Streptacidiphilus albus JL83: one gene and its partners. The protein of the gene in region 2 interacts with the protein of the main gene of each other region in a pairwise test. Links are inferred from orthologs where the notes say so. Each region holds a gene or a part of one and is shown on either strand. Other genes may lie near its edges. The genes, in order: BS75_RS27950, BS75_RS11890 and ftsZ.

Evidence for each region.
Region 1: the proteins of BS75_RS11890 (region 2) and BS75_RS27950 interact in binary tests that used the Escherichia coli proteins (3 or more experiments, as listed by UniProt). The link is inferred for Streptacidiphilus albus JL83 from one-to-one orthologs.
Region 3: the proteins of BS75_RS11890 (region 2) and ftsZ interact in binary tests that used the Escherichia coli proteins (3 or more experiments, as listed by UniProt). The link is inferred for Streptacidiphilus albus JL83 from one-to-one orthologs.

Annotation. Positions count from the first base shown.
Region 1 is NZ_JQML01000001.1:6,376,122-6,381,255, reverse strand. What follows is about bases 1,492-4,443. They hold BS75_RS27950 (helix-turn-helix domain-containing protein), read right to left. Parts: upstream 3,529-4,443; coding sequence 2,455-3,528; downstream 1,492-2,454. Other genes in these bases: BS75_RS27945 (DNA translocase FtsK), read right to left, coding at 3,698-4,443; rimO (30S ribosomal protein S12 methylthiotransferase RimO), read right to left, coding at 1,492-2,367. Outside these bases: pgsA (CDP-diacylglycerol--glycerol-3-phosphate 3-phosphatidyltransferase), read right to left, coding at 212-757; more of rimO, read right to left, coding at 874-1,491; more of BS75_RS27945, read right to left, coding at 4,444-5,134.
Region 2 is NZ_JQML01000001.1:2,736,143-2,741,173, forward strand. The notes cover bases 1,737-4,585. They hold BS75_RS11890 (rod shape-determining protein), read right to left. Parts: upstream 3,750-4,585; coding sequence 2,724-3,749; downstream 1,737-2,723. Other genes in these bases: mreC (rod shape-determining protein MreC), read right to left, coding at 1,752-2,627; ndk (nucleoside-diphosphate kinase), read right to left, coding at 4,101-4,514. Outside these bases: mrdA (penicillin-binding protein 2), read right to left, coding at 1-693; rod shape-determining protein MreD, read right to left, coding at 837-1,583; BS75_RS11900 (DUF4233 domain-containing protein), read right to left, coding at 4,720-5,031. UniProt on the Escherichia coli protein: Forms membrane-associated dynamic filaments that are essential for cell shape determination. Acts by regulating cell wall synthesis and cell elongation, and thus cell shape.
Region 3 is NZ_JQML01000001.1:2,083,731-2,088,774, forward strand. What follows is about bases 1,117-3,978. They hold ftsZ (cell division protein FtsZ), read right to left. Parts: upstream 3,265-3,978; coding sequence 1,969-3,264; downstream 1,117-1,968. Other genes in these bases: BS75_RS46275 (YggS family pyridoxal phosphate-dependent enzyme), read right to left, coding at 1,117-1,189; pgeF (peptidoglycan editing factor PgeF), read right to left, coding at 1,186-1,920; BS75_RS09035 (cell division protein FtsQ/DivIB), read right to left, coding at 3,537-3,978. Outside these bases: BS75_RS09015 (cell division protein SepF), read right to left, coding at 1-239; more of BS75_RS46275, read right to left, coding at 425-1,116; more of BS75_RS09035, read right to left, coding at 3,979-4,310; murG (undecaprenyldiphospho-muramoylpentapeptide beta-N-acetylglucosaminyltransferase), read right to left, coding at 4,303-5,044. UniProt on the Escherichia coli protein: Essential cell division protein that forms a contractile ring structure (Z ring) at the future cell division site. The regulation of the ring assembly controls the timing and the location of cell division.

The DNA of each region.
Region 1 (5,134 bases), 3.6 Mb from region 2 along the record:
GCCAGCAGCCCGGCGTCCACCCCCAGCACGGTGCCCTTGAGCTCGGTGGCGTAGGCGGTGACCGAGCCCCGGAAGGAGCGGGAGGCGCCGGGGACGGCGACGAAGGCCGCCGCCAGCAGCCCGCCGGTCAGCGACTCGGCGACGGCCACCGTCGCCCCGGCCTCGCCCAGCGCGGCCAGCACCGCCCCGGCGTCGGCCGGTGGCTGCGCGCTCACTCGCCGGCCCGCTCACGGGCCAGGGCGGCCCGGCGCAGCACCACGACCTGCCGGACGTAGTCCAGGCCGGTCACCACGGTGAGGATCACCGCAACCGCCATCAGCCAGGCCCGGGCGGTCGCCAGCGGGCCGGTCAGCACCAGCACGTACATGCCCACGGCGATGCCCTGGGTCAGCGTCTTGATCTTGCCGCCCCGGCTGGCCGGGATCACGGCGAGCTTGATCACCCAGAAGCGCATCAGCGTGATGCCGACCTCGCGGACCAGGATGACGATCGTCACCCACCAGGGCAGGTCGCCCAGGGCGGACAGCGCGACCAGCGCCGTGCCCATGATGGCCTTGTCCGCGATCGGGTCGGCGATCTTGCCGAAGTCGCTGACCAGGTTCATCCGCCGGGCGAGCTCGCCGTCGAAGAGGTCGGTGATCATGGCGAGGGCGAAGGCCGCCCAGGCCACCGAGCGCCACTTGGGATCGTGTCCGCCGTCGGCCAGCAGCAGCGCGGCGAAGACCGGGACGATCAGCAGCCGCAGGATGGTCAGCATGTTGGGGATGTTCCACAGGCTGCCCAACCCGGTCACCGGGCCCGACGCGGACCCCGACACGGACGCCCCCGCCGAGACGGGCGCCACGCCCCCGGTTCTCCCCTCCGGGCCTGGTGTCACGCGTCCACCTCGGCTCCGACACAGCCGATCGCCTCGGCGATCAGGTCGACGCCCTCGCTGGCCACGACCTTCGCCTCGACCAGGTCACCGACCTTCACCCCCTCGGGGGCGCCGAGCAGGGTGGTGCAGCCGTCGGTCTCCGGGGCCTGGTGGGCGGCCCGGCCGACCACGCCGTCCTCCTCGTCGATCGACTCGACCAGGACGGTCACGGCGCTGCCGATCCGCTCCTCGGCCCGCTGCGAGGTCATCTCCTCGGCCAGCCGGCCGATCTTCGCCAGCCGTTCGGCGACGACCTCCTCCGGGAGCTTGCCGTCGTAGGTCGCGGCCTCGGTACCGTCCTCGTCCGAGTAGCCGAAGACGCCGATGGCGTCCAGCCGGGCGTGGGTGATGAAGCGTTCGAGCTCGGCCAGGTCGGCCTCGGTCTCGCCGGGGAAGCCGACGATGAAGTTGGACCGGGCGCCGGCCTCCGGGGCCTTGGCCCGGATCTGCTCCAGCAGGCCGAGGAACCGGTCGGTGTCGCCGAAGCGGCGCATCCGGCGCAGCACGTCCGGCGCGGAGTGCTGGAAGGACAGGTCGAAGTAGGGCATGACGCCCGGGGTCGAGGTCAGCGCGTCGATCAGACCGGGGCGCATCTCGGCGGGCTGGAGGTAGCTCACCCGGACCCGGTCGATCCCCTCGATCGCGGCGAGCTCCGGCAGCATCGTCTCCAGCAGCCGGATGTCGCCCAGGTCCTTGCCGTAGGAGGTGTTGTTCTCGCTGACCAGCATCACCTCGCGGACGCCCTGCTCGGCGAGCCAGCGGGTCTCGTTCAGCACGTCGGAGGGGCGGCGGGAGAGGAAGGAGCCGCGGAAGGCCGGGATGGCGCAGAAGGAGCAGCGCCGGTCGCAGCCGGAGGCGAGCTTCACCGAGGCGACCGGGCTGTCGTCCAGTCGGCGGCGGAGCATCCGGGGCCCCGAGGCGGGCGCGACGCCCTCCGGGAGGTCCTCGATGACCGGTGCGGCCGCGGACGCCTCCCCGTGGCCGGGGACGGCCACGGAGCCGCCGTCGGCGGCCTGCTGCCGCTCGACCGGGCTCAGCGGGAGCAGTTTGCGGCGGTCGCGGGGGGCGTGCGAGGTGTGCTGGCCGCCGGAGAGGATGGTCTGCAGCCGGTCGGTGATGTCGGCGTAGTCGTCGAAGCCGAGGACGGCGTCCGCCTCCGGCAGCGCCTCGGCGAGCTCCTTGCCGTAGCGCTCGGCCATGCAGCCGACGGCGACGACGGCCTGGGTGCGGCCCCGGCCCTTCAGGTCGGAGGCCTCCAGCAGGGCGTCGACCGAGTCCTTCTTGGCGGCCTCGACGAACCCACAGGTGTTGACGACGGCGATGTCGGCGTCGGCGGCGTCGTGGACGAGCTCCCATCCATCGGCTTCCAGGCGCCCGGCGAGTTCCTCGGAATCGACCTCGTTTCGGGCGCATCCAAGGGTGACAAGGGCGACTGTGCGGCGTTCGGACATGTCGCCAAGATTACCGAGGTTTTGACGCGGGTGGCACGAAGGGGTAAAACCGCAGCCCAGACCGGGTGCTCCGGGGCCGCTCCGGGGTCACCGGACGGACGCGGCCGAGGCGGGCGGAGCCGCCGGGGCGAGCGGCGCGGCCGAACCGACCGCCGCGGCCGCAGCAGCGGCGGAAGCAGGCGGCGGCGCGGGCACGGCCGGCGCGGCGGAGGCGCGCGGGGCAGCCGGGGCGGCAGCGGCGGGCGGGGCGGCCGGGGCCTTGCGGAAGTCGGACGGGGTGTAGGCGAGCTGCACCACCTGGCCGGCCGCACCGGGGCGGCCGACATCCTTGCCGTTCACCCAGAGGTGGACGCCGCTGGCGTTGCCGAGCACCAGCTGCAGTCCCTTGGGGTCGGTGTAGCTCTGGCTCGCGCCCTTGGCGAGATCGCCCTCGAAGAACGTCCGGCCGGTGGTGTCGGCGACCTCCAGCCAGCTGTCCGCGGCGTCGGCGGTGAGCTTGACGGTGACCACGCCCAGCGGCGCGGCCGGCGCGGCCGGCGGGGCGGTCCTGACCGGCGCGGCGGGCATCGTCGGCCGCAGCACCACCAGCGGCTTGGCCGGGCCGCTGGCCGACGGCGAGGGCACGACCGCGGCCTCGGCCGCCGTGTCCTTGCTCCGGCCGTCGGCCAGGTTGAAGCCGATCACCGCGGCCACCACCACGATCGCCGCCACCATCGCCCCGGCCCAGCTGGGCCGCCGCCGCTCGTGGTTCATCCGGCTGGGCTCGAACAGCGGCAGCGGCAGCGGCCGGGCCGCCGCCGAGGTCCCGCCGTGCGCCTCGTCGAACTCGGTGACCAGGGCGTCCGCGTCCGCGCCCACCGCGCGGGCCAGCGAGCGGACGTGGCCGCGGGCGTAGAAGTCGCCGCCGCATCGGCTGAAGTCGTCCTGCTCGATGCCCTCGATGATCGGCACCCGGACGCTGGTGTCGTCGCCGACCTCCTCCACGCTGCGGCCGGCCGCGATCCGGGCGGCGCGGAGCACCTGCCCGATCGACGGCCGCTCCGCCCCCGCCGGTCCGCCTGCCGGGTCCGCATCCGGCACGGGCAGCGGCGCGGTGTCCACCCAGGGCTTGGCCGGGGTGGTTCGGCCGGATTCTTCGGAGAGTGACGTGCCGCTGGCCACAGTTCCGCCTTTCGAGCGTTCACCGCCTGCTGCCGCGCGGTCCCGCGAGGACGGCGGCCGGAGACATCAGCTGATCGTCAGTCTAGGAGCGGGAGCCGAGGCCCCGGCAAGCGGTGATCCGCCGAAAGTGGAACGCCCGGGAGCGGCCCGCCGATGCGCCCTCGACCGCTCATTCGCCCCTGAGAGTGAGCAGCACCCCGTCCAACTCGTCCGCCGTCACCAGCACGTCGCGGGCCTTGGAACCCTCGCTGGGGCCGACGATGCCGCGCGACTCCATCAGGTCCATCAGCCGGCCGGCCTTGGCGAAGCCGACCCGCAGCTTGCGCTGGAGCATCGAGGTGGAGCCGAACTGGGTCGAGACGACCAGTTCGGCGGCCTGGACCAGCAGGTCCATGTCGTCGCCGATCTCCTCGTCGATCTCCTTCTTCGGCGCGCTGCCGACGGTGACGTCGCTCCGGTACTCGGCCTGGAGCTGCGCCTTGCAGTGCTCGACGACGGCCTCGATCTCCTCCTCGGTGACGAAGGCGCCCTGCATCCGGGTCGGCTTGCCGGCGCCCATCGGCAGGAACAGCGCGTCGCCCTTGCCGATCAGCTTCTCCGCGCCCGGCTGGTCCAGGATGACCCGGCTGTCGGCCAGCGAGGAGGTCGCGAAGGCCAGCCGGGAGGGCACGTTGGCCTTGATCAGACCGGTGACCACGTCGACGCTGGGGCGCTGGGTGGCGAGCACCAGGTGGATGCCGGCCGCGCGGGCCAGCTGGGTGATCCGGACGATCGAGTCCTCGACGTCGCGCGGGGCCACCATCATCAGGTCGGCCAACTCGTCGACGATCACCAGCAGGTACGGGTACGGCGTCAGCACCCGCTCGCTGCCCGGCAGCGGCTGGGCCTTGCCGGAGCGGACCGCCCGGTTGAAGTCGTCGACGTGGCGGAAGCCGAAGGCGGCCAGGTCGTCGTAGCGCAGGTCCATCTCCCGGACCACCCACTGCAGCGCCTCGGCGGCCTTCTTGGGGTTGGTGATGATCGGCGTGATCAGGTGCGGCACGCCCTCGTAGGCCGTCAGTTCGACCCGCTTGGGGTCGACCAGGACCAGCCGGACCTCGTCCGGGGTGGCCCGCATCAGGATCGAGGTGATCAGGCAGTTGATGCAGGAGGACTTGCCCGCGCCGGTGGCGCCGGCCACCAGGATGTGCGGCATCTTCGCCAGGTTGGCGACGGCCGTCTGGCCCTCGACGTCCTTGCCCATGCCGACGATCATCGGGTGCGGGTCGTTGGTCGCGATCGGCGAGCGCAGCAGGTCGCCCAGGTTGACCATCTCGCGGTCGGTGTTGGGGATCTCGATGCCCACCGCGGACTTTCCCGGGATCGGGCTGATGATCCGGACGTCCGGGCTGGCCACCGCGTAGGCGATGTTGCGGGCCAGCGCGGTGATCCGCTCGACCTTCACCGCGAGGCCGAGCTCGACCTCGTAGCGGGTCACCGTCGGGCCCCGGGTGAAGCCGGTGACGGCGGCGTCGACCTTGAACTCCGCGAAGACGTTGCTCAGCGCGGCCACCACGTCGTCGTTGGCCTTGGACCGGGACTTGCCCGGTCCGCCCCGGGTCAGCAG
Region 2 (5,031 bases):
GCCGCGCAGCTGGGTGTCGTAGACGGACTCCAGGCCGGCCCGGCCGACCTGGTCGGAGGCCGCGTAGGCGGACTTGCCCTCGGCGTTGGTGGCGGCGTTGATCTCGTCCTGGGTGACCGGCGACAGGTAGCCGAGCAGCTGGGCGGCGTTGGCCCCGGCCGGACCGGGGTACTGCCGGACCGCCGTGGGGTCGGCGGTGACACCGGGGAAGTCCTCGCGGCGCTCCATGATCTGCATCGCCTGCTGGGCGGTGGCCTGCTCGGTGACCGGGATCGGCTGGTAGGGCGAACCGTTCCAGCAGGGCTGCGGGGTGACCGCGTCGCACAGCCGGACCTTGTCGTGGACCTCGGTCGGGCTCATCCCCAGCACCTGGGCCAGCCGGCCGAGCACGGCCTTGCCGCCGTCCTGCTGCTGGAGCAGCGCGGTGCGGCTGACGGAGACCACCAGCTGGGTGGAGTTGTCCGCCAGCGGCATGCCGTTGGCGTCCAGGATCTCGCCGCGCACGGCCGGGACCAGCACCGGCCGGATGTGGTTGGAGACTGCCTCCTGCGAGTACTGCTGGCCGTTGCGGATCTGCAGGAACCAGAGCCTCCCGCCGAGGGTCGCCAGCAGGGACAGGACGATGACCTGGAGGATCAGCAGGCGTCCGGTCACCCGGCTGCTGCGCCCCCCGGTCTCCGGGGTGTGGTTCATGGGTCTCGCTTCCCGCCCTGGTGGTACGGATGCCGGTGGTACGAAATGCCAGTGGTGCGAAATGCCGGTCGTGCGAAATGCCGGTCGTGCGAAATGCCGGTCGTGCGAAATGCCGGTGGCCGTGCGCCCGAGGGCGGCCCGGCTCAGTCGTCGACGCCGCTCACGCGGCTGTTCCAGTCGCTCTCGTCGGTGCGCATGATCCGGCCGCCGTCGCGGCCCGCGCGCCGGCCGCCGTCGCCGAAGCCGGGCACCGTGCCGAGGCCCGCCGCGCCGCTGGTGCGGTCGCCGCCGGTGCCGAAGAAGGAGCCCCGGCGGTCGAGCCCGGAGCGGCCGCGGGTGGTCCGCCGCATGCCGGCGCCGAAGACGGTGCCGCCGTGGCCGGCCAGGTCGTCGACCGAGCGCCGGGCCAGCGCCATCACGCCCGGCACCACGAACGGCGCCAGCAGCACGTCGTAGACCACGGCGGTGACCAGCAGGCCGGGCATCCCGACGTGCCGGGCGGCGGTGTCGCCGACCATCGCGCCGACGGCGGCGTAGAGCAGCGTCGCGGTGATCGCCGCCGCAGCGACCACCAGCAGCGGCAGCCCCACCGAACGGATGTGCCCGCCCGGCGGGCGGATCAGCCCGGCCGCGTAGCCGAGCACGCAGAGCACCAGCGCGTAGCTGCCGACCGCGTGGTCGGACGGCGGGGCCAGGTCGGCCAGCAGCCCGGCGGCGAAGCCGACCAGGCAGCCGCCGACGGGGCCGTAGACCAGTGCCAGCCCTATCACCACGAGCAGCATCAGGTCCGGCACGGCGCCGGGCAGGCCCAGCCGGGCGAGGACGCTGACCTGGACGACCAGCGCCACCACGATCAGGACCGCGGAGAGCAGGATGCGGTGCAGCCACATGCCGGTCGGCCTTTCTCAGCTCTGTCGGTACCGCGTTGTCTCAGTGCGGCGTTTCGGTGATGGGCCGGGCCATCAGTACAGCGGTACCGCACGGCGGCGGCCCCGCGTCGCTGACACGCCGTCCGTCCGACGGACCGTCACAGTGACGCCACGTCAGCAGCACGGCCGTCAGTGGCCGGTGGCCGGCTTCGCCGGCAGCACGGCGTAGCGGGGGTCGGTCGCGGGCGGCTGGACGACCACGCCGACCAGGTCGAGCGTGGTGAAGCTGACGAAGGGCTGGACCAGCACGGTCCGGGTCAGCTGGCCCGGGGTGTTCTCGACCCGGACCACGGTGCCGACCGGCACCCCGGGCACGAACGGGCGGTCGTTCTGCGAGCCGAAGGTCACCAGCCGGTCGCCGGTCCTGACCCGCGCCTGTCCGTTCAGCAGTTCGACCCGCATCGGGCCGTTGCCCTGACCGGTCGCGAAACCGATCTCGCCGCTGCCCTCCATCCGGGTGCCGACGCCGAAGTCCGGGTCGCTGGCCAGCAGCACCGTCGAGGTCTCCGGGCTGACCGTGGTGACCCGGCCCACCAGGCCGTCGCCGTTGATGACGGTCATGTCGCGGCTGATGCCGTCATTGCTGCCGATGTCGATGGTGACGGTCCAGGAGAAGCCCTGGGCCGCCCCGATCGCGACGACCTGGGCGGCCTTGATGGTGTACTGGCCCGCCCCGGCCACGCCGAGCAGCTTGGTCAGCTCGGCGGAGCGGCTCTGGACCAGGTCCGAGCTGGAGACCTGCTGCTTCAGCCGGGCGTTCTGCTGCTCCAGTGCGCGGATGCGGTCGCCGCTGGTCCCGGACTCGCGCAGCGAGCGGAAGGCGTCGGAGACCGGCTGGACCGCCCCGGCGACCCCGGTCTCGACCGGGCCGAGGACGGAGGCGGCCGTGTCCCGGGCCCCGTTCAGGGGCGAGTGGTCGCCGCCTCGGATGTCGACGGTGATCAGTGCGAACGCGACGGCGACCAGCAGGACGAGCAGGAGCCGACTTTCTCGTGTGTCCCTCACGGTCCTCGGCGGGGCCCTTCAAGAGGTGCGGAGCTCCCGGGAGCTGTGGTTCCCGGGACCTGTCAGGATACTGATGGTGCGTCAATCAGCGGGGGCTCAGCGACGCGGCTGGGAGTCCAGCACCTGCTGCAGCGCCTCGAACTCCTCGACGCACTTGCCGGCGCCCAGGGCGACCGAGTCGAGCGGGTTCTCGGCGATGTGGACCGGCATGCCGGTCTCCCGGCGCAGCCGTTCGTCGAGGCCGCGCAGCAGCGCGCCGCCCCCGGTGAGCACGATGCCCCGGTCCATGACGTCGCCCGCGAGCTCCGGGGGGCACTGGTCGAGGGTCGTCTTCACCGCGTCGACGATGGCGTTGACCGGCTCCTCGATCGCCTGGCGGACCTCGGCGGCGGAGATCACCACGGTCTTCGGCAGGCCGCTGACCAGGTCGCGGCCACGGATCTCGCTGTGCTCCTCCTTGTCCCCGTCGATCGGGAAGGCGGAGCCGATGGTCATCTTGATCTGTTCGGCGGAGCGCTCGCCGAGCAGCAGCGAGTACTCCTTCTTGATGTGCTGGATGACGGCGTTGTCGAGCTCGTCGCCGGCCACCCGGATGGACTGCGCGGTGACGATGCCGCCGAGCGAGATCACGGCGACCTCGGTGGTGCCGCCGCCGATGTCGACCACCATGTTGCCGGTGGGCTCGTGCACCGGGAGGCCCGCGCCGATCGCGGCGGCCATCGGCTCCTCGATGATGTGCACCTGGCGCGCCCCGGCCTGCCGGGACGCCTCGATGACGGCGCGTCGTTCCACCCCGGTGATGCCGCTGGGCACGCAGACCACGACCCGGGGGCGGGCCAGGTAGCGCCGGCGGTGGATCTTCAGGATGAAGTAGCGGAGCATCCGCTCGGTGATCTCGAAGTCGGCGATCACGCCGTCCTTGAGCGGGCGGATGGCGACGATGTTGCCGGGCGTGCGCCCGATCATCTTCTTCGCCTCGGAGCCGACGGCGAGGATGCCGCCGGTGTTGGTGTTGACAGCGACCACTGACGGTTCGTTGAGGACGATCCCGCGGCCCCTGACGTACACGAGCGTGTTGGCGGTGCCGAGGTCGACAGCCATGTCACGACCGATGAACGACATGCTGTTGTTCGCCATGGGCTTGGGGGGCCTTCCCGAGGTTCGAGGGTGGGGGCGGCTGCGGGCTCGCGATGGCAGACCGTCAGCCACCGTTGCCGAGTAGCTCCATGGTAGCCATGGAGGCACACAGGGTGACCGTGGACTTGTGTCCAGTATTCAGGCAGACGATCAGATTTTTCACTATTGGGACGCCTGTGTCGGCTGCCAGGTTCCACGGAATCATTACTTCCGATTGCCTGACAACTCCTGTGCCCCCACTCGGACAGGTGGGTGACGGCCATACGGCCGAGCGGACCGGACGCACCGTCAGCTGCGTCCGGTCCGCTGTCGGCCGACCTCGAAGACTCGGAAGGATCAGGCGTGGGCCGGGAAGAAGATCTTGATCTCGCGCTCGGCGGAGGCCTCGGAGTCGGAGGCGTGGATCAGGTTCTCCCGGGTGATGGTGGCGAAGTCGCCGCGGATCGTGCCGGGGCCCGCCTCCAGCGGGTTGGTCTTGCCGGCCAGCGCCCGGATGCCCTCGATCACGCTCTCGCCCTCGACGATCAGCGCCACCGACGGACCGGAGGACATGAACGTGAGCAGCGGCTCGTAGAACGGCTTGCCGAGGTGCTCGGCGTAGTGCTGCTCCAGCGTCGCCGCGTCCAGCGTGCGCAGCTCCATGGCGGCCAGGGTCCAACCGGCCTTGCGTTCGATCCGGGAGACGATCTCGCCGACCAGTCCGCGCCGGACGGCGTCGGGCTTCAGGAGGACGAGGCTGCGCTGCGACATGGGGCGCTCCGAGGTTCTGGTGGCGACGGCGCTGCCGGGTGGCGACAGCGGTGATGATCGGTGCCGAGCCTACCCGGAGCGAATACCGGGACGTCAGCCGGTCAGCTGTGCGGCCGGAGGCCCGTCAAGGCCCCGGTACAAAAGTCAGGTGAGAAGTCCGGCCGGACACCCCGATGGCCGTACCGGGGCCCGGCCGGACGTCCGCTCAGACCGCGGCGGCCCGGGCCGCCTTGATCACGTCGATCTTCCGCCCGTAGTGCACCGAGGCCCACCACAGCGCGGCGAAGATCACGCCCAGTGCGTACATCATCCCGACCACCGCGCCGCTGGCGATCAGCGCGACCTGGAGCACCCACCCGACGGCCACCGCACCCGGGCGCGTGATCATCCCGCAGAGCAGGACGCAGAGCGCCATCGCCGCCCCGCACACCGCCCAGAGGGTGCCGTGGGAGACGGAGGAGAGGTGCATCGCCACCAGGGCGGCGAAGCCCACCACCATTGCCTCGGCGATCAGGGT
Region 3 (5,044 bases), 650 kb from region 2 along the record:
CGTTCAGGTGTGATGGACGACACTGGGGCCATCCTCGGCTCGGAGCGCATCGGCGCCACGAAAGCCGCCGGCGCGGTCGGCGCGGGGACGGGTCGGGGCACCTCCTCGGTGCGTCCGGTTCGCAGCGGCTCGGGCTCGGGGCCGTAGTCCTCGTCGTCCGGGTCGTAACTCTGGACGTCGTAGCCATCGTCCTCCAAGAGGCCGAGGTAGATCGCCATCTTGCGCACAGCGCCGGCCATACTCCTGTCCTCCGCTCTGTGGTGGATCGGCTTTGTCACCGGTACGCGCCCCGCCTTGGGCCGCTCGTTCACGAGTCGCTCAGTGCGGCGGAGTGGTTCCACGATCCACGGTCTGCCCCTCAGTTGAAGGGGAGATTCCTTCTTGTCCTGATTTGTTCTGCGATCTGATCTTCTACCCGGTGACGTTACCCGAGGGGTGGCCGCGCACCCAGTACCGCCGTACCGACGCGCACATGTGTCGCCCCGGCTGCGATGGCCTGTTCCAGGTCCCCGCTCATCCCTGCGGAGACCATCGTGGCAGCAGGATGCGCCTCCCGTACACGGGATGCGATTTCCGCGAGCCGGTCGAAGGCCGCGCGCGGATCGCCCGCGAAGCGCCCGTGCAGCGGCGCGACAGCCATCACACCGTCAAGTCGCAAGCCGGGCGCGGCAGCCAGCGCCTCCGCCAGCATCGGGACCTGCTCCGGAAGGGCGCCGCCGCGACCGGGTGCGTGGCCGGATTCGGCTGCTGCCGAATCGGCGCCGAGGTCGACCTGGACGAGGCAGCCCAATTCCGGACGACCCGCTTTCAGCACCCCCTCGGAGAGGGCTTCCACGAGTCGGATCCGGTCGACCGAATGAACGAGGTCGGCATAACGGAGGACGGAACGGACCTTATTTGTCTGCAATTGGCCGACAAAATGCCAGCGGAGGTCGAGATCACGACATTCCTCGGCTTTCGGGGCGGCGTCCTGGTCGCGGTTCTCGGCGACGTCGGCCACTCCGAGACCGGCCAGCAGCCGGGTGTCCGAGGCCGGATAGGTCTTGGTGACCACCACCAGGGTGACGCTGTCGCGTGCGCGCCCGGCGGCGGCGCACGCGTCGGCGACGCGCTGCTCCACCGAGGTGAGGTTGGCGCGCAGCTGTGCCAGGCGCGCCCGGGCAGCAGATTGATCGTTCACGTGGGTCATCGCGGGTCCAGCCAGACGTAGCTCGCGAGGCGGCCGGTCCGCTGCTCGCGTCGGTAGGAGAAGTGATCGGCGGATTCCAGGGTGCAGGTGTGCGGCTGCGGGTGCACGGTCACGCCGAGCGAGCCGAGTTGGGCCCGGACCCCGGCCGGCAGGTCGAGTGCGGGCGTCCCCCAGGAGGTCTCGCCCGCCGTGGCCGGCTCCAGCGCGGCCACCTCCGCGCGCAGCGCGGCCGGTACCTCGTAGCAGCGGCCGCAGACCGAGGGGCCGATCACCGCCGTGGTCCGCTCCGGGCGCGCACCCTGTTCGACCATGGCGGCCACGACCGCCGGGACGACGCCGGCCGCGAGCCCGGGGCGCCCGGCGTGGGCGGCGCCGACGACGCCGGCCTCCGGGTCGGCGAGCAGCACCGGGACGCAGTCGGCGGTGAGCACCGCCAGCGCCAGCCCGCGCCCGGCGGTGACCAGGGCGTCCACGGTCGGGGCGGTCCCCTCGGGCTGACGCTCCGCCACCACCGCCGTCTCCCGGCCGTGGACCTGGTTCATCCAGACCACGTCGGCCGGGTCCAGCCCGAGGTCGGCGGCGGCGAGGCGGCGGTTGGCGCGGACGGCGGCGGGGTCGTCGCCCACCGCCCCGCCCAGGTTGAGCTCCTGGAACGGCGAAGTGCTCACCCCGCCCCACCGGTCGGTGAAGGCGAAGTGAGCACTGTCGAGGGAGATCCGGTGGCCGATCATGCTGGTCAGCCTAGTGGCTGCGGCCCGCAGGACCGGCGGCCGGGAGCGCTACTTGAGGAAGTCCGGAACGTCCAGTTCCTCGGCCGGGGTGTCCACGTAGGGCGGCCGGGTCTGCGGGACGTGCGGCGCGGCCGGCGGTTCCGGGTGGCGCGGGGCCGGGTCCTCGGCACGGGGGACGCTGCCGATGGTGTGCATGCTGCGCCCGGCGGCGGTGGAACCCGAGCGGTTGAACTCGGAGCGGCTGAAGTCCGCGCGGTTGAAGTCCGAGCGGTGCGTGTCCGTGCGGTGGGGATCGGTGCGCCCCGGCTCGGAGCGGTTGAACTCGCTGGGACGTTCCTGCTGCGCGGACTGGTTCTGACCGGAGCGAACCACCGGCTCACGGACGATGGTGGGCGGCTGCCCGCCGTCGAAGCCGGCCGCGATGACGGTGACCCGGACCTCGTCGCCGAGGGCGTCGTCGATCACCGCACCGAAGATGATGTTGGCCTCGGGGTGCGCCGCCTCGGCGACCAGCTGGGCCGACTCGTTGATCTCGAACAGGCCGAGGTCGGAGCCGCCGGAGATGGAGAGCAGCACGCCGCGCGCGCCGTCGATGGAGGCCTCCAGCAGCGGCGAGGAGATCGCCATGATGGCGGCGGCCTTGGCGCGGTCCTCGCCCCGGGCCGAGCCGATCCCCATCAGCGCCGAACCGGCGTCCGACATGACCGACTTGACGTCGGCGAAGTCGAGGTTGATCAGGCCCGGGGTGGTGATCAGGTCGGTGATGCCCTGGACGCCGGAGAGCAGCACCTGGTCGGCGGAGCGGAACGCGTCCAGCACCGAGACCTGGCGGTCGGAGATCGACAGCAGCCGGTCGTTCGGGATCACGATGAGGGTGTCGACCTCCTCGCGGAGTTGCGCGATGCCGTCCTCGGCCTGGTTGGCGCGGCGGCGGCCCTCGAAGGTGAACGGCCGGGTGACCACGCCGATGGTGAGCGCGCCGAGCGAGCGGGCGATGTTGGCGACGACGGGCGCGCCGCCGGTGCCGGTGCCGCCGCCCTCGCCGGCGGTGACGAAGACCATGTCGGCCCCCTTGAGGACCTCCTCGATCTCCTCGCGGTGGTCCTCGGCCGCCTTGGCGCCGACATCGGGGTTGGCTCCCGCGCCGAGGCCGCGGGTGAGTTCACGGCCGACGTCGAGCTTGACGTCGGCGTCGCTCATCAGGAGGGCCTGCGCATCGGTGTTGATCGCGATGAACTCGACGCCCTTGAGCCCGACCTCGATCATCCGGTTGATGGCGTTCACGCCACCGCCGCCGATGCCGACGACTTTGATGACTGCGAGGTAGTTCTGGGGTGCTGCCACGTCGAAGGCCTCTCGCCTCGGATGTACGGTGCCGAAGGGACGGGAACTCGTGGAGACGAGGTCCGGACCCGAACCCTGACCCTGAGGTTTAGGGTTAATGCTGTGTCACTCTTTCCGTCTGTCACAGGACACTAGGTCTCAAGGCGGGTCCATTCAACGGACACGCCGAGCGTCTCGATTTTTCTTGTGAGCCTATGTGATCAATCGTCCGGGGTGTCCACCGGGGTGGTCTATCAGATTCGTGGCTGGACCGGCGATCCGTCAAGCGTGCGTCAACCGCGCACTGCTGGGTCGTCGGGCGCGGTGACGTCGTAGGTCGTACCGCCCTGCTTCAGCAGTGCCGCGAGCACCACCGCCTTGCGCGCGTCCCTTTCCGGACTCCCCCACAGCACCGTTGCGCCACCGGCGAGTTGCAATTCCATATCGTCGTACGAATGCACCACGACCGCAATCGTCCCGCGGGCGACCGCGGGCGGGAGCGCCTTCGCGATCTGCACCGCCGAGTCCACCAGCTCGGCCTCGGAGAACTCCGGCAGGGAGCTCCGGCCGACCGGGGAGAGCGCCAGTTCGACCACCGGCACACCGGCCGGGATGCCGGGACCGGTGGCGAAGCCCACCCCGCCCGCGTCGACCTGCTCGTAGCCGTTCGCGGTCCTGACCGCGGCGACCGCGACCCGCTCGGTGATCCGCAGCCGGACCGTGTGCGGCCACTCGGTGCTCACCTGCACCCGCGCCACCCGGGGCAGCGCCCGGAGCACCCGGGCCCGGACCGCCCCGGTGTCGAGCCGCTCCAGCGGACCGCCCAGCGGCACCCGGGCGGCGGCCAGCACCTGCGCCGGCGTCAGCACCCTGACCCCGCTGACCAGGACCGTCCTGACGTTCAGCACCGAGGAGAAGAACACCAGCCAGCAGGCGGTGGAGACGAGTGCGGCGAGCAGTCCGGCGAGGACCCCGACACCGCGCCGGGACAGCCGCAGCCGCGGGGCGGACGGGGGCGCTGCCCCGTCCGCCGCCGCGGTCGCCTCCGGCGCGAGGGCCTCAGGCACGGCGGTGCTTGGCGATCGCCCGGTACACCATGTCGACCAGCAGGTCGTCGGCGTCACGGCGGCCGAACTCGGCGGCGGCCCGGCTCATGTCCCAGAGCCGCTGAGGGTCGGTCAGCACCGGCAGCAGCTGGCCCAGCACCCAGTCGACCGACAGTTCGGCGTCGTCGACCAGCAGCCCGCCCCCGGCCCGGACCACGGGCTGGGCGTTGAGCCGCTGCTCGCCGTTGCCGATCGGCAGCGGCACGAAGGCGCCGGGCAGCCCGACGGCGGCCAGCTCGGCCACGGTCATCGCGCCGGCCCGGCAGAGCATCATGTCGGCGGCGGCGTAGGCCAGGTCCATCCGGTCCAGGTACGGGACCGCGCGGTAGGGCGGCATCCCCGGGATGTCGTCGATCCGCGGGATCTCGTTCTTCGGGCCGACCGCGTGCAGGATCTGCACGCCGTACTGCTGGAGCCGGGGGGCGACCGCCTGGATGGTCTCGTTGAGCCGGCGGGCGCCCTGGGAACCGCCGGAGACCAGCAGCGTGGGCAGCCGCTGGTCCAGGCCGAAGTAGGCCCGGGCCTCCGGCCGGGCCGCGTTCCGGTCCAGGGTGGCGATGGTGCGGCGCAGCGGGATGCCGATGTACTGGGCGTCCCTGAGCTTGCTGTCCGGGGTGGAGACGGCGACGAAGTCGGTGTAGCGGGAGCCGATCTTATTGGCCACCCCGGGGCGGGCGTTGGCCTCGTGGACCACG